DNA from 3 places in the Photobacterium carnosum genome. Region 1 is predicted to be linked to each of the others. Evidence: predicted binding sites of a transcription regulator. Region 1 holds the regulator's gene; each other region holds the start of a gene.
The links. Region 1 encodes PurR, which represses purine synthesis genes. Its sites were predicted from a motif close to TNANGNAAACGTTTNCNTNA; they were not measured.
Positions count from the first base shown of each region.

Region 1 (10,053 bases):
TTTCACCCCATGTTATTTACACTATCAGTATTGGATCATTGCTCTTTGCATTATTAAGCTCAATTGCAATTGGACCGATGGATATCAGTTATAAAGATAGTTTTATAGCATTATTACCTGGAGACCATCAGCTTGCCGCTCATATTGATCTCGTGATCCATCAAATACGTCTACCACGAACATTATTGTGTATTGCTATCGGGGCAATACTGGCTATTTGCGGTGCTGTTCTACAGGGATTATTTCGTAACCCCCTCGCAGACCCAGGTATTATTGGTATTTCAGGAGGTGCTGGCCTAGGCGCAGCTTTTGCGATCATTTTATTTACCCCGTTAATGACGCAATATCCTTTATTAATGAATATTGGTGCTGTGCCCTTCTTCGCTTTTTTGGGTGGCGCTATTAGTACCTATTTGGTGTATCACCTTGGCACCGATAAAAATGGTACATCTGTCGTGGTAATGCTATTGGCGGGTGTGGCAATTGGAGCGATTTCGGGTGCAGGTCTTGGGTTACTTAACTATATTGCGAATGATCAAGCGCTACGTGATTTTTCTTTATGGTCAATGGGCTCGTTAGCAGGAGCGACGTGGCCGAATATTGGCCTCGCTTTTGTGAGCCTCGTCGTCATTTATTATTATTGTTATCGCCAAGCAAATGCGCTTAATGCGTTTTTATTGGGCGAAGCTGAAGCTCGTCATATGGGGGTAAATGTTCAACATCTAAAGCGTAGTTTAATTATTGTCTGTGCTGCGGGTGTAGGTATTACTGTTGCTATTACGGGTCCGATTGGCTTTATTGGTCTGGTGATCCCCCATTTAGGACGCATGATTTCAGGTCCTAATCATAAAACCCTCTTACCCATTTCAGCTATTTTAGGCGCATTGATTTTACTCGTTGCCGATATGATCGCCCGTAGTGCGTTTGCACCGCAAGAACTCCCCGTGGGTATTATTACCGCCATTTTAGGCGCTCCATTCTTCATTTATCTACTTAATAAACAAAAAGGCAGAATCGCATGACGGCAACCTCAGCACGCTCAACTGTAATTTCAGCACGTAATTTACAGTTAACACTGGCGGGTAAAGTCTTATTAGATAATTTTAGTATCGATATAAAAGCAGGAGAAATAACAGCACTACTCGGGCCTAACGGTGCAGGTAAAAGTACCCTTCTTAAAATACTGTGCGGTGAAATAGAGCCTGAAAGTGGTCAAGTTGCATTTTTTGATCGTGATATAAATAGTTGGCAACGATCTGAACTAGCGTGTCATTTAGGTATTTTGCCGCAACACAGTTCGCTCTCATTTGCCTTTACCTGTAAAGAAGTGGTTGAGCTTGGTACGATGCCGCTATGTTTATCACGTCAAGAAATTGACCGAATTACTACCCAAACCATGCAAGATACTGACGTCATTCATCTTGCTCAACGCTTATATCCAACGTTATCTGGTGGTGAAAAACAACGGATCCATTTCGCACGCGTTTTAACCCAATTAAGCCAAGCACATGATAAATGCATTCTAATGTTAGATGAACCGACATCAGCCTTGGATTTAGCTCACCAGCATAAAACATTACAAATGGCACAAATAATGGCGGCTAAAGGTGCGGCGGTTATTATTGTATTACATGATCTCAACTTAGCCGCACAATATGCTCAACGGATGGTTATTATTCAGCATGGTAAAATTCAAGCCGATGGTTCACCATGGCAAGCATTAACCCCCCTAATAATTCATAGCATCTATGGCTGGCACGTTTCTGTACATCCTCATCCTGTCCATGGTTATCCTTATCTACTATCATAATATTATGTTGATCGTACCTAGTAAATTTTAGTAACCTTACGATAAAATTACTGAAATTAACGTTTTTTTGTTGATAGCTATCAAATAATTTACTCCAAGACAATTGAAACGTTGCACTACGCGTAACACTCAGTAAAATGTGAACGCAAGCGATTACACTTGAAAAATATGCAATAATTATAAAAGCCGCAAACAAATGCGGTTTTTGGTGTTAATACCATTTAAGTATGTAATAAAACATTATCGGTGCCAAATTGAATAATTAACGAGAGAGTTTACGTAAATACATTGAATTATATTCATCTCAGTAATTATTCAATTTGGTACCACAGAATTAGCTAGAAACAACTCTAGCACTCATTATTAGAAGAATAAATATGGCGACCATTAAAGATGTTGCACGTATGGCTGGAGTTTCAACGACAACAGTTTCACACGTAATCAATAAAACGCGCTTTGTCGCAGAAGCCACACAAAAAAAAGTACTGGCTGCTGTTGAAGAGCTTAATTACGCACCAAGTGCTGTTGCGCGTAGTCTAAAATGTAATACCACTCGCACTATTGGTATGCTAGTAACTAAATCAACTAACCCTTTTTTTGCTGAAGTTGTACATGGTGTTGAAGAGTACTGCTACCGCGAAGGTTACACACTCATCTTATGTAATACTGAAGGTAATCTTTCTAAGCAATATGATTATTTACGTATGCTTGCAGAAAAGCGTGTCGATGGCTTATTAGTGATGTGTTCTGATCTTGATCAGAAACTATTGGATCTGCTTGAGCGCCAAAAAGACCTACCTATGGTTGTAATGGACTGGGGTCCAGAAAGCCCACATACTGATAAAATTCAGGATAACGCCGAGCAAGGTGGCTATCTTGCGACTAAATATTTTATTGACCATGGTCATAGTCGCATTGGTTGCTTATCTGGCCATAATGAGAAAACCACTTGTCGTGAACGTTTAAAAGGCTTCAACAAAGCGATGGCTGAAGCTAACTTAGCCGTTAACGAAGATTGGATCCTTGAAGGTGACTTTGAGTGTGATTCAGCGGTTATAGCGGCTGAAAAATATATTGCAATGACCGAGCGCCCAACGGCTATTTTCTGTTTTAATGACATCATGGCAATGGCACTTATTAGTACCTTTGAGCAAGCTGGGTTACGTGTTCCTGATGATATTTCAATTATTGGTTACGATAACATTGATCTTGCACCTTACTTCGCACCGCCATTAACGACAATCCACCAGCCAAAACGTCGTTTAGGTAAAACCGCCATTAAAATTCTAATGGACCGAATGAAGAACAAAGATCATGAGCGTCAAATTTTTGAAATGGCACCTGCAATCGTTGAACGCAAGTCTGTAAAAGATTTACGCTAATATAACAACCTATTTATCAAGCCAATATTTCTATTGGCTTTTTCATCCATTCGTAATCAATCCAATCCTTATCTCTACCGTCGCTATCCTTACCGTCAGAAAACATGAGCAATCTCACAGATTCATCAGCTGTCATTAATATTAAAACTTACCTTTTTAAAAGATCGAATATAATGAACCTTGTAAACACATATAATAGTAAGCAAAAGACTTACAAAATATAAATAATACTTCACTATTGATAGTATTATTTATAGAGTAATGCATGGATGATTTAGAGTAGGCAATTTATCTCGTAAATAACTTTAATAATAAAGTAAATTTACAACTACTTTAATGTTAGGTGACACTCATTTATTCACCGAGTAGAAGTATGGACAAACCAATATTAAAAAATTCATTACAGCTATTAGATCATTTAGGCAACGTTAGATCTCGCTCCATGTTTGGTGGCTTTGGTATTTTCGCAGGTGAGACAATGTTCGCACTGGTCGTTAATAATAAACTCCATCTACGAGCAAATGCAAAAACAAAAGAGGAATTTAAACAAGCGGGTTTAAAACCCTATATCTATGAAAAACGAGGTTTTCCCGTCAGAACAAAACATTACGCTATTCTTGATGAATGGTGGGAAGAACCTGAAAAAATAATAGAGCAAGCAAAATATTCTCTTGAAGCAGCACAAGCTGATAAAAAAGCAAAAGAATGTTGCACTCCGGATAGAATAAAAGATTTACCTAACCTACGGCTTTCAAATGAGAGGATGCTTAAAAAAGTCGGAATTCAAACGATTGATCAACTCTATGATATTGGTGCACTCAACGCCTATAAGGCATTACAAAAAAGACAAGAGGCATCATTAAGTTTAGAGTTACTATGGGCATTGGAAGGCGCTATACATGGCCAACATTGGTCAGTAATACCAGAAAGCAGACGCAATGAACTGCTAGCTAAACTATAATAAATATCCGTCAACTGGCTAAGTGACGCTTAAGAATAAAGAGGCCCAGTGCCTCTTTAATTTATCCAACAAATACACGTATCTACCCCTACACAATCCTTACATTACCCATTCCAAATCAATAAACATGATAAACGCACGCTAAAATGTACATTTATTGAACAAGTAAATTAAACACATAAAAAGAATAAGAAAATAAAATATTTATTCATTAATTTCTACAAACCCCGTCACAACCATAAAATAAAACCTTTTATTAACTATTTTTTATTATTAATCATAAAAAATAACATACGCACGTCACATTTTGCTCTTAATGTAACGATTATGACTTTCGTTATTATTATTTGTTATTTATTATTTCCAATAATGTTTTGAATAAAAAAAAATTTTGTCATTAAATGAAATACAATATTAGTTACCTCGGTCTTGCTACTTAAGAGTCGATGTGATTCTCATTTAATAAGGACATACCTTGCGTATATTAACCAAAAAAACATTTTCATTGTGGGTCAAACCGGTACTGTGGTTGCAAAAACGCCATTTCGGCAAAATACTCAATCCAGCTAAATTATGGGGACGAAAACCTGTACTTTTTTGGTTAGTGGCTTTGTTCTTTGGTTATCTTGATCGTAAAAAATCCCCCATTGATGCCGTTATGCGATCGTTAGTCTGCGTCCGCGTATCACAACTTAATAACTGCGCTTTTTGTGTTGATGCTAATGGAATGAAATTAGCCGAACGCTGTCATTCATTAGAAAAAATTAAAGCACTAGCCCATTGGCAAACTTCTGAACATTTTTCAGAACAAGAACAAGCGATATTGACGTATACAGAAGCAATGACCCTTAGTGACCAACAAGTCAGTGATGAAATGCTAGCAACACTCGCAACGTGGTATAGCAGTGATGATATTATTGAAATAACTGCATTAGTCAGTTTTCAAAATTTATCGGCTAAATTTAATACTGCGCTTGATGTACCAGCTCAAGGGTTTTGCTCATTACCGATTCAACCCCAATCAACATCAAATTCACCGCAGAATATAACGGCTCAAGCCTCTTCTACTGCAGATAATAAAGAATAATTAAGGAGCAATAATGAAACGGAATAAAATATTATTACTTACTGTTATCTTGGCAATTATTGGCACTTGGTTCTATTTCGATCTTGGTCAATTTCTTACACTTGACGCTGCGAAGCAAGAGCAATTAACGCTACAGCATCATATCCTTGAAAATCCAATTACGGCTTATATCAGCTTTTTTAGTTTATATATTTTAGTCACTGCCCTCTCAATTCCTGGCGCGTCGATATTAACCTTATTAGGTGCTGCATTATTTGGTTTTTGGGCAAGCCTGATTATGGTGTCATTTGCCAGCACAATTGGTGCAACGCTAGCATTTCTTTCTAGTCGTTTTATATTACGTGACTGGGTACAAACAAAATTTGGTAATCGCTTAACCACACTCAATAATGGGATTGAGAAAGAAGGAGGCTTTTATCTACTGAGCTTACGTTTAATTCCGGTTTTTCCTTTTTTCCTTATTAATCTTTTAATGGGCTTAACCATAATTAAAACCCGTACTTTTTTCTGGGTCAGCCAATTAGGCATGCTTGCAGGTACTGCGGTTTATATTAATGCAGGTACTCAACTTGGGAAAATAGACTCACTCAGTGGTATAGTTTCAGTTCCCGTTTTATTTTCTTTAGTTCTACTCGGCCTCTTCCCATTACTTACAAAATGGATAATGAAAACAATGACAATGAAAAAACAATACAAACAATGGCAAAAACCCGCTCGCTTTGATCAAAATCTAGTTGTCATTGGGGCTGGTTCAGGTGGTTTAGTTAGTGCGTATATTGCCGCAGCAGTAAAAGCAGAAGTCACTCTTATTGAACGTCATAAAATGGGTGGCGATTGTTTAAATACCGGCTGTGTACCTTCAAAAGCACTTATTCGCGCAGCACATACTGCCGCAGATATTAAAAATGCATCAACCCTTGGTATCGATGCTCAAATTAATCACATCGATTTTGCTCAAGTGATGGGACGTATCCATAATGTTATCGCAAAAATTGAACCCCATGACTCCATCGAACGTTACAGTCAATTAGGTGTCAACTGTGTTACAGGTGATGCAACTATCCTATCTCCATGGGAAGTTGAAGTGAATGGCACACGCATTACAACCCGTAATATTGTGATTGCAACTGGTGCGCGTCCATTAGTGCCTGCAATCCCTGGCTTAGATACGGTTAATTACTTAACGTCTGATACTGTATGGCAATTAACCGCCCTACCAAAACGATTACTTATTCTTGGTGGTGGTCCTATTGGCTGTGAATTAGCCCAAAGTTTCTGTCGATTAGGTGCTGAAGTCACGATTGTTGAACGATCACCCCAACTACTAAATCGTGAAGATCTCGATGCCGCTCAATTGGTTGAGCAATCTCTTACTCACGATGGTGTAAATATTTTACTGCAACATAATGCGGTCCAATTTGAATCTACTCTTGATGACAATGGTCAGCGTATCCAACGTGTTGTTGTTGAACATGACAACCAACAAGTTAGCATAGAATTTGATGCCGTAATGGTCGCGTTAGGACGAGTTGCGAATGTACAAGGCTTTGGTTTAGAAGAACTCGGCATTACCACAACAGAGCGTGGCACTGTCGCTGTTAACCAATACCTACAAACTCAATATCCTAATATTTATGCTGTTGGTGATGTTGCCGGTCCTTATCAACTAACCCACGTTGCCGCTCACCAAGCATGGTATGCCGCAGTCAATAGCTTATTTGGGGCAGTTAAAAAATTCAAAGTCGATTATTCCGTGATTCCTGCCGTGACTTACACCGCACCTGAATTAGCACGTGTTGGTATTAATGAAAAAGAAGCTCAAGCACAAGGTATCGACTATGAAGTCACCCGTTATGGATTGGATGATTTAGATCGTGCGATTGCCGATGGTTATGATGAAGGTTTTATTAAAATATTAACCCCTAAAGGTAGCGATAAAATTCTTGGTGCAACCATTGTAGGTCATCATGCTGGTGATTTATTAGCAGAATTTACTTTAGCGATGCGTCATAATTTAGGTCTAAACAAAATCTTAGACACTATTCACCCTTATCCAACCATGAGCGAAGGCGCAAAATACACCGCCGGCGTATGGAAAAAAGCCCATGCTCCTCAAAAACTGCTAGCTTGGGTAAAAAAATATCATCAGTGGATGCGTAGCTAATAATGACGCCAATAAGGACATCAATTGTGATAACAGCATTGTCTACTTTAAAAAAACTAACGTTAACCGCTGCATTGGTCATCAGTAGTGTAGCGGCACACGCAAGCGAACAGCATAAAAACGTTAATATTATGCCAACGTGGCAACAAACCCTCACCCAAGCTAAAGGTGAAACCGTCTATTTTAATGCTTGGGGGGGCAGCCAAGAAATTAATGATTATCTGCTATGGGCAAATACTCAGTTACAACATCGTTATGGTGTTACATTAAAACAAGTAAAAGTAACCGACATTGCTGAAACCACGCAGCGTTTACTGGCTGAAAAAACCGCAGGTAAAAACGACCATGGTAGCGTTGATATGGTCTGGATCAATGGCGAAAACTTTCGTTCAATGAAGCAGAATGGGTTGTTATTCGGCCCATTTACACATCAACTTCCTAACTGGAAATATGTTGATAAGTCATTACCTATTAATAATGATTTTTCAGAGCCAACCCAAGGGCTAGAAGCCCCGTGGGGTGTTGGTCAACTGGTCTTTATTTACGATCCAGAAACATTAAAAAACCCACCTAAAAGCTTTAAGGCATTATTAACGTTAGCTCAACAACATCCAGGGAAAATTAGCTACCCTAAACCACCCGAGTTTCATGGAACTGGTTTTTTAAAAGCCGCATTATTAGAGCTAACTACTGATAAAAAAGCGTTGTATCAACCCTTGCAGTTACCGAAAGATCAAGCGCTGTTTGATCGTGTAACGGCACCATTGTGGCACTATCTGGATCAACTCCATAAGGTTGCATGGCATCAAGGTAAGCAATTCCCAGCAGGTACCGCAGAAACGGTGCAATTACTTGATGATCAGCAATTACTATTAGCCATTACGTTCAACCCGAACGCTGCTGCGGCTGCCATTGCCAATGGTAATTTAACTGATAAAGCAAAAACTTATGCCTTTAGTGCTGGCGCATTAACAAATATCCACTTTCTTGCGATTCCGTGGAACGCAAATGCCAAAGCGGGTGCATTAGTGGCAATTAATTTCTTATTAAGCCCTGAAGCACAAGCACGTAAAGCGGATACTACTGTGTGGGGTGATCCAACAATCTTAAGCCCACAGGCTTTTAAACAACTGCCAGCAACGTATAACAAACCAAGCTTTACACCATATCCTTCTATTTCCGAGCCAAATCCCACCTGGCTAGCGGCAATTGAACATCAATGGCAACTAAGATATGGCAACTAAAATACAGTAACTAACCCACTGTTATAGTTATTATAAATTAAGCTAACTTGCATTATGATAGCAAGTTAGCTTTCCTTATTAATGTTTATTTGAGCCTTATGTTAGCCATTATATTTATTGTCACATTATTGCTATTTGCAAGTCCATTAATCATTGGCTTTCTTGGCATGCTTGCCCCTGCTTTTGCATGGCTACCCGCATTAAACATGCATCAACCATCACTATTAGGTTGGCAGCAACTCTTTGCTTGGCCTGATCTTAGTGATTCAATTGCTTTAACACTACTATCAGGGTTAGGCAGTACGCTGCTTGCTTTATGGTGGTGCTATTTAATACTTCGTCGCTATTGGCTCAGCCCTAAGTGGCATAAAATTGAACGCTTGTTAGCACCGTTACTCGCTTTCCCTCATATTGCATTCGTACTTGGTTTTGGTTTGATGTTTTCATCAACGGGTTGGTTAGCACGTATTTGGCACCATTTAGGACTCACAGATACACTGTTCCCTGATCTCATTCATGACCATTTTGGTTTAGGATTATTGTTCGCATTAGCTATTAAAGAAACGCCTTTCTTATTATTAATGAGTATTAGTATTCTTAAACAGCTTGATATAAAACGTCTTTATCAAGTCTCAATCAGCCTTGGCTATAATCATAAACAAACATGGTATATGGTTATTTTACCACTATGGTTGCCGAAGTTACGTTTGGCAATTTTTGCCGTAGCCGGTTATGGTTTAGCGGTTGTTGATGTTGCTTTGATTATTGGTCCTACACATCCCAGCACATTATCAATGTTAATTTGGCAATGGTTTACAGATGGCGACTTAACGCAATTACCACGCGCGGCAGCAGGCGCATTTCTATTATTTGGAATTGTAATTATCACCTTTGGATTATTACGTTTAGCCGAATGGTGGCGACTGTCATACGCTACATCATGGCAATATCGTGGGGCGATTCAACAACGCGTACATCGTATACCATCCCCTATTGCTGCTTTTTTTAGCCATAGTTTATTATTACTACCATTAATTATGCTGCCTATTTTAGCTGTATGGTCGTTTGCATTACGGTGGCGCTTTCCTGATTTATTGCCAAGCCGCTATAGTGGTCGCTTTTGGCAACAACAACTTGAGCCATTACAGCAACTCATCAGTAACAGTGTTGCCTTAGCCCTAATCAGCAGTATTTGTGCATTGATTATGGTGATAATTTGTCTTGAATACCGTCAAAAATATCAACACGGTATTCCAACAATGCTAATTGCCGTACCGATGATAGCGCCGCAGTTATCATTATTATTTGGTATGCAAACAGCCGTTTCTTTTGTGGCTGGACAACATTTTTGGTTATGGGTAAATTGGAGTCATTGGTTGTATGTTTTCCCGTATATTTATCTTAC
Region 1 is NZ_WMDN01000003.1:98,740-108,792, reverse strand. It holds gene GLP24_RS04080 (FecCD family ABC transporter permease) at 1-1,022, shown strand, start outside; gene GLP24_RS04075 (heme ABC transporter ATP-binding protein) at 1,019-1,810, shown strand; gene purR (HTH-type transcriptional repressor PurR) at 2,188-3,192, shown strand; gene GLP24_RS04065 (TfoX/Sxy family DNA transformation protein) at 3,566-4,153, shown strand; gene GLP24_RS04060 (carboxymuconolactone decarboxylase family protein) at 4,629-5,240, shown strand; gene GLP24_RS04055 (FAD-dependent oxidoreductase) at 5,254-7,404, shown strand; gene GLP24_RS04050 (ABC transporter substrate-binding protein) at 7,536-8,648, shown strand; gene GLP24_RS04045 (ABC transporter permease) at 8,747-10,053, shown strand, end outside.

Region 2 (10,053 bases), on a different contig from region 1:
ACCGAAAAATACTTTGCCATCTTGTTGAGGGGAGTAATCAATCACGCTAACGGCTTCTAAACGTTTTCGTAAAAAGCGAACTCGGCGATCAATTTCACGCAGCCGTTTTTTATTATATTGATAGTCGGCATTTTCGCTGCGATCACCAAGACTTGCAGCCCAAGTGACTTTTTTAGTGACTTCAGGACGATCTTCACGCCATAAATAATCTAATTCTTGCTCTAATTTAGTAAAACCTTCACGGGTGATTAAATTGGTTCTCATCATCATTCTCGCACGATAGTTTGGCATTGTTCTATCATCGATAGTGCAAAATAGAAAGTAGCATAATGATAAATTGCGCCCCTTTAAAGAGGACTAATTCGCTGAAGGAATTAATTGTAAATAGCGTAAGTACGGCGAGAAGTGTCCTTGTGTGTATCGTAAATTAATCTCTCAGGTAAAGTAGTGTTCAGAGTTGAATCGCCATGCTATAAAGGCATATAAAAAGGGTAATTGTTAAACGTTATAACAATACTAATAACACAATCATGATAATAATTAGCATGTTATAATTTATAACATGTAGTGATTATTGTGTGTTGGTGATTATTGCCACTCTACAATCAAATTAAGCGTTAGTTATTACGACTTACGTACATTTAGTAACACTACGCTATCGTGATCGATGAAGGTGAAAAATGAAGGAAAATTATAAGATATTAGTGGTCGATGACGACATGCGTTTACGTGCATTACTTGAGCGTTATCTTTCTGAACAGGGATTTCAAGTACGTAGCGTTGCTAATGGCGAGCAAATGGATCGTTTACTTGCACGTGAAACGTTTCACCTGATGGTATTAGATTTAATGTTACCCGGTGAAGATGGCTTATCTATTTGTCGTCGCTTACGTAGTGCTAACAATATGCTACCTATTTTGATGCTAACGGCAAAAGGCGATGAAGTTGATCGTATTGTTGGGCTTGAAGTAGGAGCCGACGATTATTTGCCTAAACCGTTTAATCCGCGTGAATTATTAGCGCGTATTCGTGCCGTATTACGTCGTCAAACCATTGAAGCACCAGGTGCACCAAGTATTTCAAGTAAAGTGATTGAGTTTGGTGAATTCCGTCTTAATCTTGGTACGCGTGAAATGTTCCGTGGCGATGCGCCAATGCCACTGACATCGGGTGAATTTGCGGTATTAAAAGCATTAGTGACCAATGCGCGTGAGCCCATGTCACGTGATAAGTTAATGAATATGGCCCGTGGTCGTGAATATTCAGCAATGGAACGTTCAATTGATGTGCAGATTTCACGTCTGCGTCGTATGGTTGAAGAAGATCCTAGTCGCCCACGTTATATTCAAACAGTATGGGGTTTAGGGTACGTGTTTGTTCCTGATGGTAGTGAGGCGTAAGCCATGCGGTTATCGCCCAAAAGTACTTTTGCGCGAACACTGATATTATTAGCTGGCTTGTTAATTTCAAGCCAGATTTTTTCGTATCTGACCATCGTCAATTATGCGCTACTTCCTAGTATTCAGCAGTTTAATCGTATTTTAGCTTACGAAGTAAAGTTGATGCTGAAAGAAAACATTAAGATGGCCGATGGTCAAACTGTCCATCTTGATCGCCCCATTCGACGAGAGTTACTTGAAGAATTAGGCGTGACGTTACATGCCCCTAATTCTCCAGGTGCAGCAGAATTTAATGATGCCACTCATATTAGTTATTTGAGTGAAGAAATGTCACGTGAATTACATTCACCAACGGATGTGCGGTTATTGTTAGGTGCCCATAGTTATGTACTGTGGATGAGAACTGATGCGATGCCAAATTCTTTAATGCGAATCCCGTTATCAGAACTGCAAGAAGATGATTTTTCTCCTTTATTTCGTTATAGCCTAATTATTGCTTTTCTTGTAATAGCGGGCGGCTGGTTGTTTATTCGAATTCAAAATAGGCCGTTAGTCGAGCTGGAACAAGCAGCATTGCAAGTGGGACGTGGTGAAACGCCACCACAGTTGCCTGAGCAAGGTGCATCTGAAATTCGCTCAGTAACTAAGGCATTTAACCAGATGTCACAAGGGATTAAACAGCTTGAAGATGATCGTGCTTTATTAATGGCAGGCGTTAGTCATGACTTGCGAACACCATTAACGCGGATTCGATTAGCAACGGAAATGATGTCACCTGAGGACAGTTACTTAGCCGACTCGATGATTATTGATACTGAAGAATGTAACGCCATTATTAGTCAATTTATGGATTATTTGAAATCGACTAAAAAACAAGATGAAGAAGATGTTGATCTTAATCTGTTGTTAGAAGATGTTGCGTATACTGAAGGCAGTTATGGCAACGTTATTGAACAGCAATTAACTCCGATTCCAGGCATAGTTTCAGCTAATGCAGTTGCACTTAAACGAGCAGTTGCAAATTTGATTATTAATGCGCAACGGTACGGTAATGGTTGGGTTAAGCTTTCTAGTGGCGCATCAGTTGATCGTAAATCAGCTTGGTTTTGTGTTGAAGATAATGGACCGGGTATCGCCCCTGATCAGGTAACAAAGATGTTTCAGCCATTAACTCGTGGTGACTCTGCGCGAGGTAATGAAACGGAAGGTACTGGATTAGGGCTGGCGATTGTGAAACGGATCATTGATCAAAATGAAGGGGTTATTTCAGTACGTAATCGTAGTGAAGGTGGTCTAAGAGTTGAGATTAGTTTGCCATTACATAAAGTAAAACAGTGATGGTGTAAGTGCGTTTCTTAAGCATAATAACGTCGTATAAAAAGCCCGCATTCATTTTGATACGGGCTTTTTTAATGATGGTAATAATTAGTTTTCGGTAGCTGTTTCTTCGTCAATCAGATCGAGAGGCTCAGCATTATCATCGGGCAAAATGATATTTAATAAAATCGCAGTAATACCGCCAGCGGCCATGCCTGAAGAGAGAATACTTTTTATAATCTCAGGTAAGAATTGCAATATTTCAGGTTTTTGGGCGATGCCTAATCCCATTGAAAAAGACAATGCCATGATTAAAATTGCACGGCGATCAAGATGACAGCGAGAAATAATACGAATGCCAGACGCAGCAATGGTGCCAAACATAACGATGGTTGCGCCGCCTAATACTGGTTCTGGAATCAATTGAACCAGACTGGCTACGTCAGGGAATAGTCCCAGCAGTACTAGCATTCCTGCGACAAAGTAGCCGATATAACGACTCGCTACGCCAGTTAATTGGATAATGCCATTGTTTTGGCTAAAGGTTGAGTTTGGAAAGCTGTTAAACACTGCCGCCATTGCCGAGTTGAGACCATCAGCAAGTACGCCCCCTTTGATTCGTTTTAGATATAGCGGCCCTTTTACTGGCTGCTCCGAGGTTTCAGAGGTCGCCGTAATATCACCAATGGCTTCAAGGGAAGTCACCGCAAATACTATCATTAACGGAATTAACAATCCCCAATCAAAACTAAGGCCATATTGCATTGGCATTGGAATCGCAATTAACGGATTCGTGCTGGTGATGTTGGTATTTATCATGCCTAACATCCACGCCAGTAATGTTCCTGCTGCCATTGCGATAACAATGGATGACACGCGTAAGTAAGGGTTTTTAAAGCGGTTAAGTAACACAATAAAACCTAACACCGTCCCTGCAAGCATCAGATTATCAAGGCTGCCAAAGCTACCGTCGGCAATTGCACTGTAGCCGCCACCAATCGAGGTTAGGCCAATCTGAATTAAGGTTAAACCAATTAATGTCACCACAATACCAGACACTAATGGCGTAATGATGCGCTGGGCGTGTTGTAAAATGCGAGAGATAAACACTTCAGTAAAAGCGGCAAAAATAATGGTGCCAAAAATAGCCGCCATCATGGTTTGAATATCTGCTCCGCCAGCTTTGAGTGCCAAGCCTGCGCCAATGATTGGGCCTAAGAAATTAAAACTAGTACCTTGAATAGACAGTAACCCTGAGCCAATAGGGCCAAAGGTTTTAATTTGGATAAAAGAAGCGATGCCTGATGCCAACAATGACATGCTGACAATGGTATTGGTGTCACTTGCTGGTAAGCCTAGTGATTGACAAATAATCAATGATGGTGTGATAACTGCGACAAACATTGCCAATAAATGTTGAGTCGCTGCAAAGAGCGTTTGTGGCAACGGTGGTCTATCATCTAAACGGTAAACAAGGTCAGAATTTCTTGGCGTTACGCTAGTGTGATGCTGAGTCATAGATGATCCTAACTGGTTCTCTGGTATCCATTATTCGCGCTGAATGGGCGATTGATTGTGTTGTTGGCGGTGGTCTGTGATTGCTGTTACTCAGAACCAAATCAACACTGGCAGAGATTAAAGTGGCGTAAATTTGCGGCTATTGTAGTTATCTTTTGAAAAATAGCAATCGTTTGCTTTGTTTTTAATCATTGCGGTCGGTAGGTCTAAATATAAAGAGGAAATGAATCACGGTTAATGACTTTGGGTTGTTATAACCGTGATGAAAGAAGCGTTAAGCGTTAGAGTAATTTTCTCGTTGACCAATCCAACGATCGATAATTGCAATCGCATTATCAGGATATTGGTCGTGAATATGACGGGCTAATTTTTGGACTTGGGGAATTAAGTATTGATCACGAATCAAATCAGCCACTTTAAAATCAGCAATACCAGTTTGTTTCGTTCCCAGTAATTCACCGGGGCCACGAATTTCAAGATCGCGCTCTGCGATCACAAAGCCATCACTGCTTTCACGTAATACCGCTAATCGTTTTTGTGCGGTTTTGGTTAGTGGCGCATGGTAAAGCAATACACAATGACTGGCGATTTCACCTCGACCGACTCGACCTCGTAGTTGGTGTAATTGGGCTAATCCAAGCCGTTCTGGATTTTCAATTACCATTAAGCTGGCATTGGGAACATCAACCCCGACTTCAATTACTGTCGTTGCGACCAGCAAATCAATTTCACCCGCTTTGAAGCTTGCCATAATGGCTTGTTTCTCTTTGGGTTTCATTCGACCGTGGACTAAGCCAACCTTGATGTCTGGTAATAACCGCGTTAATTCATCGGCAGTATCGGATGCTGCTTGTGCTTCAAGTACTTCCGATTCATCAATTAAAGTACACACCCAATAGATTTGGCGGCCTTCTTGTTGGCATGCGGCGCGAATACGTTCAATAATTTGCGGACGACGACTATCCGGTAGCGCTACCGTTTGAATTGGGGTTCGACCTGGCGGTAACTCATCAATCACCGAGGTATCCATGTCGGCATAAGCGGTCATGGCTAAGGTGCGGGGGATCGGCGTTGCTGTCATCACTAATTGATGTGGATAACATCCATTCGTTGCGCCTTTTTCGCGGAGATCAAGCCGTTGATGGACACCAAAACGGTGTTGTTCATCGATAATAATCAGGGCAAGGTTATTAAATACCACTTGGTCTTGAAATAAAGCATGGGTTCCCACCACCATTTTGGCGTCACCATTAGCGATACGTACTAATTCTTTTTCACGCGCTTTGCCTTTAAGTTTACCTGCCATCCAACCAACACCAATGCCCATTGGATTCAACCACTGGCTAAAGTTGGCAACATGTTGTTCTGCCAATAATTCCGTTGGTGCCATTAATGCAACTTGATAACCATGTTCAATCGCACGTAAAGCGGCAAGGGCTGCGACTAAGGTTTTACCCGAACCTACATCCCCTTGTACTAAGCGCATCATTGGTTGTGATTTAGCAAGGTCCGCTTCAATATCGGCCACTACTCGTTGCTGTGCGCCTGTTGGGGTAAACGGTAAGCTCGCTAATAGTTGTTGTTTGAGAGTGTCTTGGGGAGAAAATGACCAGCTTTGATGTTGTTGACCTTTACTGCGTAGCGCTAGCATTGATAAGTTTTGGGCTAACAATTCTTCTAAAATCAGTCGTTTTTGAGCTGGATGTTTACCTGCATCAAGTTGTTCTAATGAAATGTCAGCGGTAGGACGATGCATCAATTGTAGCGCTTGTGCCAGCGTCATTTGTTGGTCGTATAGCCCTGCGGGAAGTAACTCTGTTACGGCTGATTTTTCAAGCAGCGCTAAAGCTTGATCGGTTAAATTACGTAATGTGGTTTGGCGTAAACCATCAGTGGTTGGGTATACCGGCGTGAGGGTTTCTTCAACACTGAGTTCTGTTGGTTCTGAAAAAAGGCGGTAATCAGGATGAATGATTTCAAGTCCAAATTGGCTGCCTTTGATTTCGCCATAGGCTTTGACTTGTTTACCGTCACTAAAACTATTCTTCATCGCAGCATTAAAATTAAAAAACTTTAATGTGACTGAACCAGTACCATCGCCAATTTTTACGGTCAGCATTTTGCGTTTGCCAAATTGAATGCTGCAATGGCTGACTTCACCTTGAACCGTTAGAAATTGCCCAGGCGCAACGCGATTAATTGGCCAAATACGGGTACGATCCTCATAACGTAATGGTAAGTGAAATAGCACATCTTGGACATTATTAAGTCCGATTTTATGCAGTTTTTCTGCCATTTTTGCGCCGATACCAGTTAGTTCGGTGAGGGCGACAGTATTGAGGAGTTGTCCGCTCATGGTTAATCCTTTTTAATTGCGCTAGTTGCTACTGGGCGTTTAATTTTCTTTGCTTGCATTGCCGCCCACCATTGTTCATCGGCAACAATTTGGCCTTGATCATCTAATTGTGGATACGGTAGATTTTTCTGTTTGGCAACATTGGCTAATACTGGATGACCACGTTCAAATAAAATGCGATTAACCACACTGTCATCAAGCAAGGTGGTGGTGCGATCATACATGCCTGCATTTTGGCGTTGGCGTTGTGCTTCATAGAGAATTAAGGCACTGGCAACTGACACGTTGAGTGACTGTACCATGCCAACCATTGGAATAATGATGTCTTGGTCTGCCAGTGCTAATGCTTCAGCCGTGATCCCATTTTTTTCGCCACCGAGAATAATCGCCGTCGGTTTTGTGTAATCAACATCACGAAAATCAACTGCAGTGGTCGATAAATTAGTGGCGAGTATTTGCATACCTTGGGATTTTAGTGTGCTAATAGCATTGACCATGGTGTCGTGAATTTCAAGTTCAACCCAATTACGGGCTCCCGCTGAGGTATGGCTTAATACTTTCATTGCTTCTTTTGGCCACACGGCATGCACTTTGTGAACCCCAACAGCGTCGGCGGTGCGAATAATCGCTGAGACATTATTGGGTTTATGCACTTCTTCCATACATACGGTGAGATCAGGTTGGCGAGTGGCTAAGACTTGATGGATACGTTGAAAGCGATCAGGGGTCATATTGTTATGCTATTTGCGAAAATAAGAATAACGTTATAATAATATGGATTGAAAGCCAAATACACAAAACGCCCATAAGTGGGCGTTTTATTAAGATCATTAACCGCAGATAAGGTTAATTTTTTTGGCGAGCAACCCGCACTACATCCGGCATAATACGAATACGACGCATAATATTAGCTAAGTGCACGCGGCTCTTGGTGGTTAGACGTACCGTTATTGTATACAAACGGCCATCTTTTTCTTCGGTCGATAAACCTTGGATATTAGAGCCAGTTGCAGCAATAGTATTGGTTAAACCGGCTAAAGCACCTTGATGATTTTGCATATCGACTTTGAGGTTAGTGATAAACTCTTGTTCAATACCTTCGCTCCATTCAACCGCCATGTACTTATCGGGTTCCTTTCGATAACCACGAATATTGGCACATTCTTCACGGTGAATCACTAAGCCTTTGCCTGGACTTACATGGGCAACGATTGGATCGCCATGGATCGGATGACAGCAATTAGCAAAGGTTAGTAAAATACCATCAGCCCCTTGAATTGGTAATCGACGATCGCTGCTTTTCGCTGTTAGTTCGTCGGCGTTACCCAATAATCGGCGCGCAATCACCACACTCATCAGTTCACCTAAACCAATTTCAGTCAGTAAATCATCAATTGTTTCAAGTTTAAGATCGCTTAATACTTTAGTGATGTTTTCTGGGGCGATAGTCTGCATACTCACGCCACCTAAGGCATGATTGAGTAGACGACGACCGAGAGTTATTGATTCATCACGACGCATGGTTTTTAAAACTTGACGAATTCTAGTGCGCGCACGTGAAGTGACCACATAGTTAAGCCATGCGGCATTAGGTCGAGCACCAGGGGCGCTGATAATGTCGATGGTTTGGCCATTTTTAAGTGGTTTACTTAATGGATAAGGCTGGCGATCAACACGAGAGCCGACGCAGGTATTCCCAATATCAGTATGTACAGCATAGGCAAAATCAACTGCGGTTGCACCGACGGGCAATTCAACAATACGGCCTTTAGGGGTGAAAACGTAAATTTCATCAGGGAAAAGATCAGATTTTACATTTTCGATAAACTCAAATGAGCTTCCCGCACTTTGCTGTAATTCAAGTAGGCTTTGCATCCAACGTTGGGCTTTAATTTGGGCGGTAGTACCAGGGGTTTCACCGTCTTTGTAAGTCCAATGAGCTGCTACACCTTTATCTGCCATTTGATCCATGTCTTCAGTGCGAATCTGAACTTCAACAGGTACCCCGTGAGGGCCTACCAATGAGGTATGCAGTGACTGATAGCCATTGGCTTTTGGAATGGCGATATAATCTTTCACACGGCTTGGGCGTGGTTTGTACAGGTTATGTACTTGACCCAAAACGCGGTAGCAAGTATCAAGATCGTTGACTAATACGCGGAAAGCGTAGATGTCCATGATCGAATGAAAGCGCTGTTCTTTATTCTTCATCTTGTTATAGATAGAGTATAAATTCTTTTCGCGGCCAGATACTTTTGCTGCTATCCCCGCATCGTTAAGGCGACCCTCAATTTCTACGTGGATCTTATGAATCATTTCTTTGCGATTGCCACGGGCTGCTGCGACGACTTGTTTTAGAACGCGGTAGCGGTTGGGATATAACGCTTCAAAGCCAAGCTCTTCAAGTTCAGATTTGATGTTATGGATACCAAGGCGGTGGGCAAGCGGAGAGTATATTTCAAGGGTTTCGCGAGCAATGCGGCGGCGTTTATCAGGACGTAAAGCCCCTAACGTGCGCATATTATGCGTACGATCGGCAAGTTTGATCAGAATCACCCGAATATCATGTGCCATGGCCATGATCATTTTACGGAAATTCTCAGCTTGTGCTTCTTTGCGATCGCGGAATTTTAGTTTATCGAGTTTAGATACGCCATCAACCAATTCGGCAACGGTATCGCCAAAACGGCAGGCTAAATCCTCTTTAGTGACCTCGGTATCTTCAATCACATCATGCAGCAAGGCTGCCATCAGTGCTTCAATATCAAGACGCATTTCTGCCAGAATACGGGCAACCGCAACTGGATGGATTATATAAGGCTCGCCTGTTGAACGAGTTTGGCCTTCATGGGCGTCGCGAGCAACAAGATAAGCCTGCCGAAGCACCTCAAGTTGAGGCTCCGACAGGTACTTGGTTGCGACTTCTTTCAGGCTATCAAAAAGATACAATGCCTGGTTTCCTGATTAACGGTGATGGTCGCCAGCAATAGCACTTACCGCAGCTAATTCAGCTGCTTCTTGCTCTTGCAGTTCCTGACGCTCGCGAGCATCAAGGATATCTTTAGTAATTAGGCCTTCTTCGATTTCACGAAGTGCAATTACTGTGTATTTGTCATTTTCTGCAGGAACCAATGGTTCCTTACCACCAGTTTGCAGTTGACGTGCTCGGCGAGAAGCAATTTGAATCAGATCGAAACGATTACCAATTTTATCAACAGCGTCTTGAACAGTTACGCGTGCCATGGAGGGCTCCAGTGGTTATTAAATTAGGGATAGAAAATTGTACAAAATAACTTACTGATCTGCTAGTAGCGCAGTCAACATGCTTCTATATTTAGCAGTTTGCTTGTCTTGCTTCAATCGTTCTGCACGAATAATTGCTTTAAAGTCAATTAACGCGACATCGAAATCATCATTAACGATCACATAATCGTATTCGTTATAGTGTGATATCTCTGAACG
Region 2 is NZ_WMDN01000008.1:106,476-116,528, reverse strand. It holds gene greB (transcription elongation factor GreB) at 1-264, opposite strand, end outside; gene ompR (osmolarity response regulator transcription factor OmpR) at 681-1,400, shown strand; gene envZ (two-component system sensor histidine kinase EnvZ) at 1,404-2,738, shown strand; gene GLP24_RS09900 (uracil-xanthine permease family protein) at 2,826-4,235, opposite strand; gene recG (ATP-dependent DNA helicase RecG) at 4,510-6,591, opposite strand; gene trmH (tRNA (guanosine(18)-2'-O)-methyltransferase TrmH) at 6,594-7,322, opposite strand; gene spoT (bifunctional GTP diphosphokinase/guanosine-3',5'-bis pyrophosphate 3'-pyrophosphohydrolase) at 7,438-9,540, opposite strand; gene rpoZ (DNA-directed RNA polymerase subunit omega) at 9,556-9,834, opposite strand; gene gmk (guanylate kinase) at 9,886-10,053, opposite strand, start outside.
Region 2: the regulator PurR is predicted to act here: its motif matches at 4,397-4,416, upstream of GLP24_RS09900 (uracil-xanthine permease family protein).

Region 3 (10,053 bases), on a different contig from region 1:
TGTTTCCTGAGCGCTGTTGGTGCTGGCGCTACGTGGTTAATCTGAAAAAGAAAAGCCAGAGACTTAACCCTGGCCTTGATGTTTAAAGTTGAGTACCAACTTGGAACCATTCTCGGCGCGAGTTTAATAAGTCCGCGACTGACATGGCTTTTTTACCTGGCGGTTGCAGTGACAATAGACGCAATGCACCCTGTGCTGTTGCGACCACGATACCGTGTTTATCCGCCGCTAAAATCGTACCCGGTAATTGGCCTTGATTGTCATCTTCAACGCTGGTTTGCCATACTTTGATTGTTTGCTCAGCAACAGTGAAGTGACTCATTGGCCATGGATTGAAAGCACGTACACAACGCTCAATGGCTGTTGCGTCCATGGTCCAATCAATTTGGGCTTCTTCTTTGGTTAATTTCTTAGCGTAGTTTGCTTGGGCGTCATCTTGTTTGGTCGCAACCGCAGTGCCATTCGCAATATCGGTTAAGCAATTAATCAATGCGTCAGGACCAAGATCTGCCAGTTTGTCATACATGGTTGCACTAGTATCAGTAGCCGTGATCGGTAAAGTAGTGACGTGTAACATGTCACCTGTATCAAGGCCGATATCCATTTGCATGATAGTGACGCCAGTTTCTTTATCACCCGCCCAAATTGAACGTTGAATGGGTGCCGCACCACGCCAACGTGGCAAAATTGAACCGTGAACATTAATACAACCGAGTGGTGGTGTATCAAGTGCTTCTTGAGGCAATAATAAACCGTAAGCCACAACAACCATGATATCTGCATCAATAGTGGCTAGTTGTTGTTGAGCTTCAAGGTTACGCAACGAGGCGGGTTGAAATACCGGAATATCGTGTTCGACAGCGATATTTTTGACCGGGCTTGCGGTGAGTTTTTTGCCGCGACCTGCTGGGCGATCGGGCTGGGTATAAACTGCAACAACTTGATGCTGTGAAGACAATAACGCCGCCAAATGACGGGCGGCGAAGTCAGGCGTACCTGCAAAAATAATACGTAATGGTTTACTCAAGATAACCTCGAATGGTGGATGTTGTTAGAGTGAACGCTTTAGTTTTTCTAATTTGCTTTTAATGCGTTGGCGTTTCAGTGGCGATAAGTAATCAACAAACAGTTTACCGGCAAGGTGATCTAATTCGTGTTGAATACAGATGGCTAGTAGGTCATCTGCGTCAAAGGTGATCTTGTTACCATTGCGGTCTAATGCTGAAACAGTAATTGTTGCTGCACGTGGTACAAAACCACGAGCACTCGGTACGGAAAGACAACCTTCCTCAATACCATCATCGCCATGGGCAGCTGTGATCTCTGGGTTGATTAGCACCATTGGTTGATCGCGTTGCTCAGAAACATCAATAACCACAATTTGTTGATGAATATCGACTTGAGTTGCCGCAAGGCCGATACCTTCTTCTTCATACATGGTTTCAAGCATGTCATCAATGATCTGCTGAATTTGTGGCGTAATCGCCGCAACGGGCTTGGCTACAGTACGTAGACGGTCATCTGGAAAGATTAAAACTGGCAATAGCGACATAAGGGCTCGAATTCGTTAACGGTTACTAGAAAGATACAGCGTTGTTGGTCTAATTCTAGTCATTTTAGCTCTCAAAGAACAGTACCTAATGCGAGTGGTGGTGGTTAACCGAAATTAGAGTAACGAAATGAAGACCTCTTTTCGCTAAAAAATTAATGTTAGTTGTTCGCAAAGTTAAAGCGTCTTCGATGTAACAGTGATTATTAAATCGTGATATAAGCCGAAAAGCGTTGGGTAGTGATAGTTAAACAGTCGACATATCAAATGGCTAATGCCAACCTCTGCCAATATGAGTGATTATTTTATTATCGCTAGGTAGCTATTTGTGTAATCGAAGGAACGGATCACATGAAGCAATGGGTTATTATCGTTAGTTTTATTCTTTTTATGCCGTCGTTGTTTGCCGCATCGCAGCCACAGCTAAAAAATAGTCATCCTGAAATTTATGTGGTTAAAAAAGGGGATACGTTATGGGATATTTCGGCCGTATTTCTAGATAATCCATGGTCATGGCCACAGTTATGGCAAAAAAACAGTTATATAAAAAATCCGCATTTAATTTATCCAGGTGATCGATTACATCTTATTTGGGTGAATGGTAAACCGCAGTTAAGTCTTAAAAAATACCTCAAATTATCCCCTCAAATGCGGGTTGTTCGTCAGCCTATTACTTCATTACCTGGTTATTTAATGTTGGCATATGTGGCTCAAGATAAGTTGATCAGTGCTGAAGCTCTTCCAACCCAACCGCAAATTATGGGTACCAGTGAAGAGCGTGGTTATCTGTCTGTTGGTGATGTGTTGTGGGCTGATCAGTCATTAGTTCCGACTAGTCAGTGGCGAGTATATCGTTTAGAGCAAGATTTTGATCGTGATGATAGTAAAGATAAAGTCGCTAACTCTGCGATTAAAGCCACCATCTCAACGTTGAAAGAGATTGCAGATGTCACTGTTATTGCAAGTGATGGTGCGATGAGCCAGTTGAAAGTTGATGACTTTCAGCAGGAAATTATTCCAAATGATATTTTATTACCTTTATTAGGCATTGATGGCCAAGCTGATCTGTCATTTTCGCCAACTACTCCGCCAGCGTCGTTATCCGCGACCGTATTAGGTCAAATTAGTGGTTATAGTTATATTTCCAATTACGATGTGATTGTGCTCGACCGAGGTCATCTTGATGGCATGATTGCTGGGCAAGTGTTTGAGTTGTTTAAGCCTGGCGCGCAAGTTCAAGGTAAAAAAGGTCAATATCATTATCAAGCGAGTACGTTGTTAACTGATAGTACTCAATTAGGAACAGTTGCAGTAGCGCAAGCGATGGTACTACGTCCTTATGAATATTTCAGCTTGGCGGTAGTACTTAATAATCAACAACCCTTTAAACCTGGAGTGGTTGCTCAAGCACCACGCTTATAGTGGTTATGACAGAAACAGAGCTTATTGCATGGTTACAACTTGCGGCTGTTCCCTCTCTTGGTGGCAGTCGTATTCAGCGTTTACTCTCTCATGCGAGTCCATCACAGTTAGTGGTAATGACGACTGAACAATTACAACAATGTGGTTTAACGGCGAAACAAATACAGGCTTTACATCATCCGAATCAAGCGCGGATCCAACAGGCATTACAATGGCAACGCGCTCCGCAACAACATATATTGACCCTCGATTCACCGCATTATCCCCATTTGTTAAAACAGATCGCTTCACCGCCACCGATATTATTTGTACGTGGCGATATGGTTTGTTTAGGCGCACCTCAAATTGCCGTTATTGGTAGTCGTTCCGCATCGATTGATGGCCGCGAATCCGCGTTTTATTTTTCAAAAGCTCTCGCGGCTAATAATTATGTGGTCACAAGTGGATTAGCATTGGGCATTGATGGTCAAGCACATCAAGGCGCATTGCAAGGCGGTGGATTAACCATTGCAGTGTTAGGTTCTGGGCTGGATCAAGTTTATCCGGCTCGACATCGTTCATTAGCTGCGAGTATTGCTGAACAGGGCGCATTAGTGTCAGAGTTTTGGCCGCAAGAACAACCGCGACCGCAAAACTTTCCGCGGCGTAATCGCATCATTAGTGGTTTATCTGCTGGTGTATTAGTGATTGAGGCCGCGCAAAAAAGTGGATCATTAATTACTGCGCGTTATGCTCTAGAGCAAGGACGAGAGGTTTTTGCGTTGCCTGGTTCGATTCATAATCCCGCCAGTCGTGGCTGTAATGCGCTGATTAAATCCGGTGCTAAACTGGTAGAAAGTCCTGCTGATATTTATGAAGAGGTAGGAAGCCTGACAGAATGTGCAATAAACAATCAAATAGGCGTGCCTTTAGTAATGAAGGAAAATGAAGAATTGCCATTTCCCGCTCTGTTGGCTAACGTAGGCACCGAGGCAACACCCGTAGATGTCGTTGCTGAACGCTGTAAACAACCCATCCACCAAATTTTACCGCAATTATTAGAATTAGAACTGTCTGGTTGGGTGACTGCAGTGCCCGGTGGTTATATCAGAACGAGGAGGGGCTAGTTATGATGGATATTCTTATGTATCTATTTGAAACCTACATTCAAAGCGAAGCCGAGCTGTTAGTGGATCAAGAAGAGCTCTCTGAAGAGCTTTTGCGTGCAGGTTTTCATCAGGATGATATTTACAAGTCATTAGAGTGGCTTGAAAAACTGGCGGCTTTACAAGAAACAGAAAATACACCGTATGTTAACCACAGTGCGATAACATCGATGCGCATCTATACCGCTGATGAAATGTTGCGGATGGATACGGCTTGTCGTGGTTTTTTACTTTATCTTGAGCAAATCGATGTATTAAATACTGATACTCGTGAAATGGTGATTGATCGGGTGATGGAACTCGATACTCAAGAGTTTGTACTTGATGATCTAAAGTGGATTATTCTGATGGTGTTATTTAACGCCCCAGGAAACGAAGCTGCATATGATAAAGTAGAAGAATTATTATATGGCGCAGAAGATGGAGGTCTACATTAATAATGACAACTCATCATGATTCATTATTTTCTGCCCATGAACAAGCATTACAGCATCAATCATGCCCGCAATGTGAGGCTGATTTAGTGATGCGGTTTGGTAAACATGGTCCATTTTTAGGCTGCGATCATTACCCTGAGTGTGATTATATTCAGCCACTAAAACAAAATGATGGTCATATTGTTAAACAGTTAGATATGCCCTGCCCAGAATGTGCGCAACCGTTGGTATTACGCCAAGGTCGTTATGGCATGTTCATTGGGTGTTCGGCATACCCTGAGTGCCATTACCTTGCATCACCAGAAAAAAAACCGCAACAAACCCATATTGATTGTCCTGAGTGTCATCGGGGTCATTTAGTCGAGCGTAAATCACGCTATGGCAAACTGTTTTATGCGTGTGATAAATATCCGCAATGCCGCTTTGCTGTCAACAATCAGCCGGTTGTTGGTGTGTGTCAGCAGTGTGGTTTTGGGCTGTTGATAGAAAAAAAATTAGTCAGTGGTATTAAATTACAATGTGCTGATCGTAAGTGTAATGCTTATCAGAATGCTGAAAAATAGTGACTATATTGAATAACATTAATAAGCCTGCATTACGATGCAGGCTTTTTTGTGAGTGGTGTTTAGCGTGGTAATGTCGGGAAATATTGTTTCGATAATATTTGACCTAACAACATTAATTGATATTGCAGTTGTTCTGGAGTGGCCGCGCAAACATTGATATGCCCCATTTTACGTCCCGCTCGTTTTTCTTTGCCGTACCAATGTACGTGGCAACTTTCTAATGCCAATACAGCCAGTGGCACACTATCTTGACCTAAAATATTAATCATCGCACTCGGACGAATGAGTGCAGTACCACCCAGTGGTAAATCACATACTGCGCGCAGATGGTTCTCAAATTGACAGGTTTCCGCTCCTTGCTGAGTCCAATGGCCTGAATTATGAACGCGAGGTGCTATTTCATTGACTAATAACGCACCATTCACTTCAAAAAACTCCAGTGCCAGTACACCTATATAATTGAGTTGTTCAGCAACGGCGGTAAACATCTGCTGTGCTTGTTGTTGCAGAATGGTATCGCCAACAATGGCTGTTGATAGGCTGAGTACGCCGTCAGTGTGTACATTTTCACTGAGGGTATAGGTTTTAACATCACCATTGGCATTACGGACACCAATTAAAGACACTTCACGATCAAAACCAATAAATTTTTCTGCCACAATCGCTTGGTTATTAGTCGCAGCAATGCAGTGCGCCATTTCGGCCCATACTGATTCAATTTGATCGCGGGTTTTTAAGCGCCATTGACCTTTACCGTCATAACCACCGAGCGCTGTTTTTAATACCATCGGTAGGCCCAGCGTGGTGATTGCTGCGTCTAAATCGGTGCGAGTATTAATGATATGGTGCGGTGCATTAGCAACTTTCGCGAGATCCAATAAGGTTTTTTCGATACGACGATCGCCGCCGGCTTTTATGGCTTTTGGGTGAGGCTTAAATTTACCACTCGCGGCGCAGAGCGATAAAATATCTGTGGGTATATGTTCAAACTCAGCGGTGATCACATCGACAGCAGCAATTGCTTCAATCAGTGAGAGTGATTGGCACTGTTGAGTGAGAGGGTGTACAACATTAGTGCTGACAACATCATAGGCGATGACATCAATATTCAGTGGTGCTCCGGCTAACGCCATCATTCGTGCCAGTTGCCCAGCGCCAAGGACCAATACTTGATTCATTATGCGTCCTCAGCCGGATTTGGGTTATCAAGTACGGTATCTGTTTGTTGTTGACGGAACGCTTCTACTGCGGCTAAAACTTCTGGGTTATGTGTCGCAATGATTTGAGCTGCTAATAAACCAGCATTAGCGGCACCCGCTTCACCAATCGCGAGTGTCCCTACAGCAATACCTTTAGGCATTTGCACAATCGATAATAATGAATCCATACCTTTTAAAGCGCGAGATTGAATAGGAACGCCAAGGACGGGCAAACTGGTAAATGCGGCAGTCATACCGGGTAAATGTGCCGCCCCGCCAGCACCAGCAATAATGACATTGATGCCACGACTGCGTGCTGTTTCAGCGTATTCCGCTAATAAATGAGGAGTACGGTGAGCTGAAACCACTTTAGTTTCGTAAGCAACATTAAAACGCTTCAACATTTCTGCTGCATGTTGCATGGTTGGCCAATCAGATTTTGATCCCATGATAATTCCAACTTTCATTCCAATCTCCTATAGGTAATGAACAACTAAAGTGTAATTTTCGCCATTATACGGTGATTTAACTCAAAGGAAAACGTTTGCGTAGTGAAAGTTACGCTATGATTAACCTTCAATGGTGTTGTTCCGTATGTGTCGGTATGATGATTACCATAACTAAAAATAGAATATCAGCTGAATACAAAACAGGGGAATTTGTGGCAAATATTACGCAAGTGGTTACAGCGCTAAAGCAAGGTCAAGTAATTGGTTATCCAACAGAAGCGGTGTTTGGTGTCGGTTGTGATCCTGATAATCAACAGGCCGTTAATAAACTATTGGCACTGAAACAACGCCCAATGGAAAAAGGTTTGATCTTAATTGCTGCTGATTATGAGCAGTTATTGCCGTATATCGATGATAGCCAATTAACACCGCAACAGAAGCAAACGGTTTTAGCCTCATGGCCAGGACCTGTCACTTGGGTAATGCCAACCAAAGCCAACATCCCTGTTTTTTTAACGGGTCAGTTTTCTACCATTGCTGTTCGTGTTACCGCGCATCCGTTAGTTCAGCAACTATGCCGTGAATTCGGTAAGCCAATAACTTCAACCAGCGCTAATTTAACCGGACTTGAGCCGGGGCGTACAGTGGCAGATGTAGAGCAACAGTTGGGGGATAAACTAGCTGCAATATTGAATGGTGAGACGGGCGGACGCAATAATCCTTCTGAAATTCGTGATGCCCAAACGGGTAATATTTTCCGTCAGGGGTAATCAATGATTAATCGTAACCAGATAGATATTAATAAGAACGCTGTAAAAACATTCCTGCTCCAATTACAAAACACCATTTGTCTGGCATTAGCACAACAAGATAACGGTGCTGAGTTTGAACAAGATCAATGGCAACGTGAGCAAGGTGGCGGAGGTCGTAGTCGCGTATTACGTAATGGTGCAGTGTTTGAACAAGCCGGCGTTAATTTCTCTCATGTCTATGGTGATGAGATGCCAGCTTCTGCGACAGCGCATCGTCCGGAACTTGCTGGACGACGGTTTGAAGCTATGGGGGTATCATTAGTGATTCATCCTCATAATCCTTATGTGCCGACATCCCATGCCAATGTGCGTTTTTTCATTGCAGAAAAAGACGGTGAAGCACCTGTATGGTGGTTTGGTGGTGGGTTTGATTTAACGCCTTTTTATCCGTTTGATGACGATTGTCAGCATTGGCATGATACCGCGAAAGCGATTTGTGCGCCGTTTGGTGATGATGTCTATCCACAACACAAAGCATGGTGTGATAAATATTTCTTTTTACCTCATCGTGATGAAACCCGCGGTATCGGTGGACTGTTTTTTGATGATCTCAACCAATGGGGTTTTGAAAAAAGCTTTGCTTATACTCAAGCGGTCGGTAATGGTTTTATTGATGCTTATGTACCGATTGTTGCTCAACGGTATGGGTTACCTTATGGCGAGCGCGAGCGTGAATTTCAGCTTTATCGTCGTGGGCGCTATGTTGAATTTAACTTAGTGTATGATCGCGGTACCCTGTTTGGTTTGCAAAGCGGCGGTCGTACCGAATCGATCTTAATGTCGATGCCACCTTTAGCGCGTTGGGAATATTGTTATCACCCCGATCCTGATGCCGCAGAAGCACGTTTGAGTCGTGATTATCTTCACCCTCGAGAATGGTAAATTGGCAGCAGCAATGTTTGGCAGTTATTTCATCCAGTGGTAGGGTCGATATATCGGCCCTTTTATTTGAGTAATGGACTATGGACAAATATATCGTGGTGGGCAATCCCATCAATCACAGTAAATCCCCTTTCATTCATACCCTTTTTGCCCGTCAAACCAGCCAGAAGATGGAATACTGTAGTCAGTTAGTGGCACTCGATGGCTTTGTGACTGCAATGGATGCTTTTTTTGCCGAGGGTGGTAAAGGCTGTAATATTACGGTGCCGTTTAAAGAGCAAGCCTTTGAGTACGCGACCCGACTTACGCAAAGGGCTCAATTAGCGGGCGCAGTAAACACGCTAAAAAGTTTAGATGATGGTGGTGTATTAGGTGATAACACGGATGGTGAAGGCTTGGTGCAAGATTTATTGCACCAACAGGTCGCACTGAAAGATAAACGTATTTTATTAATCGGTGCTGGCGGCGCTGCACGAGGGGTGATTCTACCTTTATTAGCCCAGCAGCCACAGACACTCATTATAACTAATCGCACCTTGACCAAAGCCCAACAGTTAGCCACATTATTTGCTGAATATGGTGATGTTGAAGCGTTATCTTTTGATGCTTTAGGTGAGCAGAGTTTTGACGTGGTTATTAATTCAACTTCAGCGAGTTTGAGTGGTCATGTTCCAGCCGTGCCAACATCTGTTATCGGTCAACAGACTTGTTGCTATGATATGGTCTACGGTTCCAGTGTTACGGCCTTTAATCAATGGGCGCAACAACAAAATGCGCTTAAAACGATTGATGGTTTAGGAATGTTAGTTGGGCAAGCCGCCGAGAGTTTTATGCTGTGGCGAGGATTACGCCCAGGCGCTAAACAAGTACAACGTGAATTAAGACGCCTTTTACAAGAGTAAAAATTACATGAACCAAAATATATTATTTGCTGATATTCAAACTTGGCACTCAGATCAGCAAGCGATTCACTTTCCAGCCCAGCAAGGTGGCGCACTGATCAATTGCTGGTTGCCATTATCATGGCTACAACAACAAAGTGAGCAAGCACTATCGATGCCAGAAGATATTATTGCGACTTTTATTGAATATCGATTTGATATTGAAGATATTGCCGAAGCAATGATTGAGAATGAAGACTTTAATGATAATGGCGATATCATTGTTAATGAATAGTATCGCCGTGATCAGATGTAATCATTCGTTAAGGTATTCATCTTTTAAGTGCACATAATTAATTGCTGATTGGGTTAATGACATTAACTCTACCGCTGTTAATGGGCGGATTTGTTTAACTGGGCTTCCTATATAAAGGAAGCCAGAACAAAGCTGCTTTTTTGGCGGTACTAAAGTGCCCGCTCCAATAATGACATCATGCTCAATAATGGCCCCATCTAAAATAATAGTTCCCATACCGATTAAGACACGATCTTCAATCTTGCAGCCATGTAACATCACTTTATGACCCACAGTTACATCATTACCGATAATAAGTGGATATCCATCAGGGTTTGTAGTGCTAACTCGACTAACGTGAAGTATTGAACCATCTTGAATATTACTGCGCTGGCCAATATGAATGTGATTAACAT
Region 3 is NZ_WMDN01000036.1:9,350-19,402, forward strand. It holds gene fmt (methionyl-tRNA formyltransferase) at 83-1,027, opposite strand; gene def (peptide deformylase) at 1,052-1,552, opposite strand; gene GLP24_RS18855 (LysM peptidoglycan-binding domain-containing protein) at 1,901-2,971, shown strand; gene dprA (DNA-processing protein DprA) at 2,977-4,077, shown strand; gene GLP24_RS18865 (DUF494 family protein) at 4,080-4,553, shown strand; gene GLP24_RS18870 (DNA topoisomerase family protein) at 4,556-5,116, shown strand; gene GLP24_RS18875 (5-(carboxyamino)imidazole ribonucleotide synthase) at 5,179-6,297, opposite strand; gene purE (5-(carboxyamino)imidazole ribonucleotide mutase) at 6,297-6,785, opposite strand; gene tsaC (L-threonylcarbamoyladenylate synthase type 1 TsaC) at 6,980-7,537, shown strand; gene hemF (oxygen-dependent coproporphyrinogen oxidase) at 7,541-8,461, shown strand; gene aroE (shikimate dehydrogenase) at 8,542-9,363, shown strand; gene GLP24_RS18900 (DUF1488 family protein) at 9,371-9,637, shown strand; gene GLP24_RS18905 (gamma carbonic anhydrase family protein) at 9,659-10,053, opposite strand, start outside.
Region 3: the regulator PurR is predicted to act here: its motif matches at 6,851-6,870, upstream of purE (5-(carboxyamino)imidazole ribonucleotide mutase).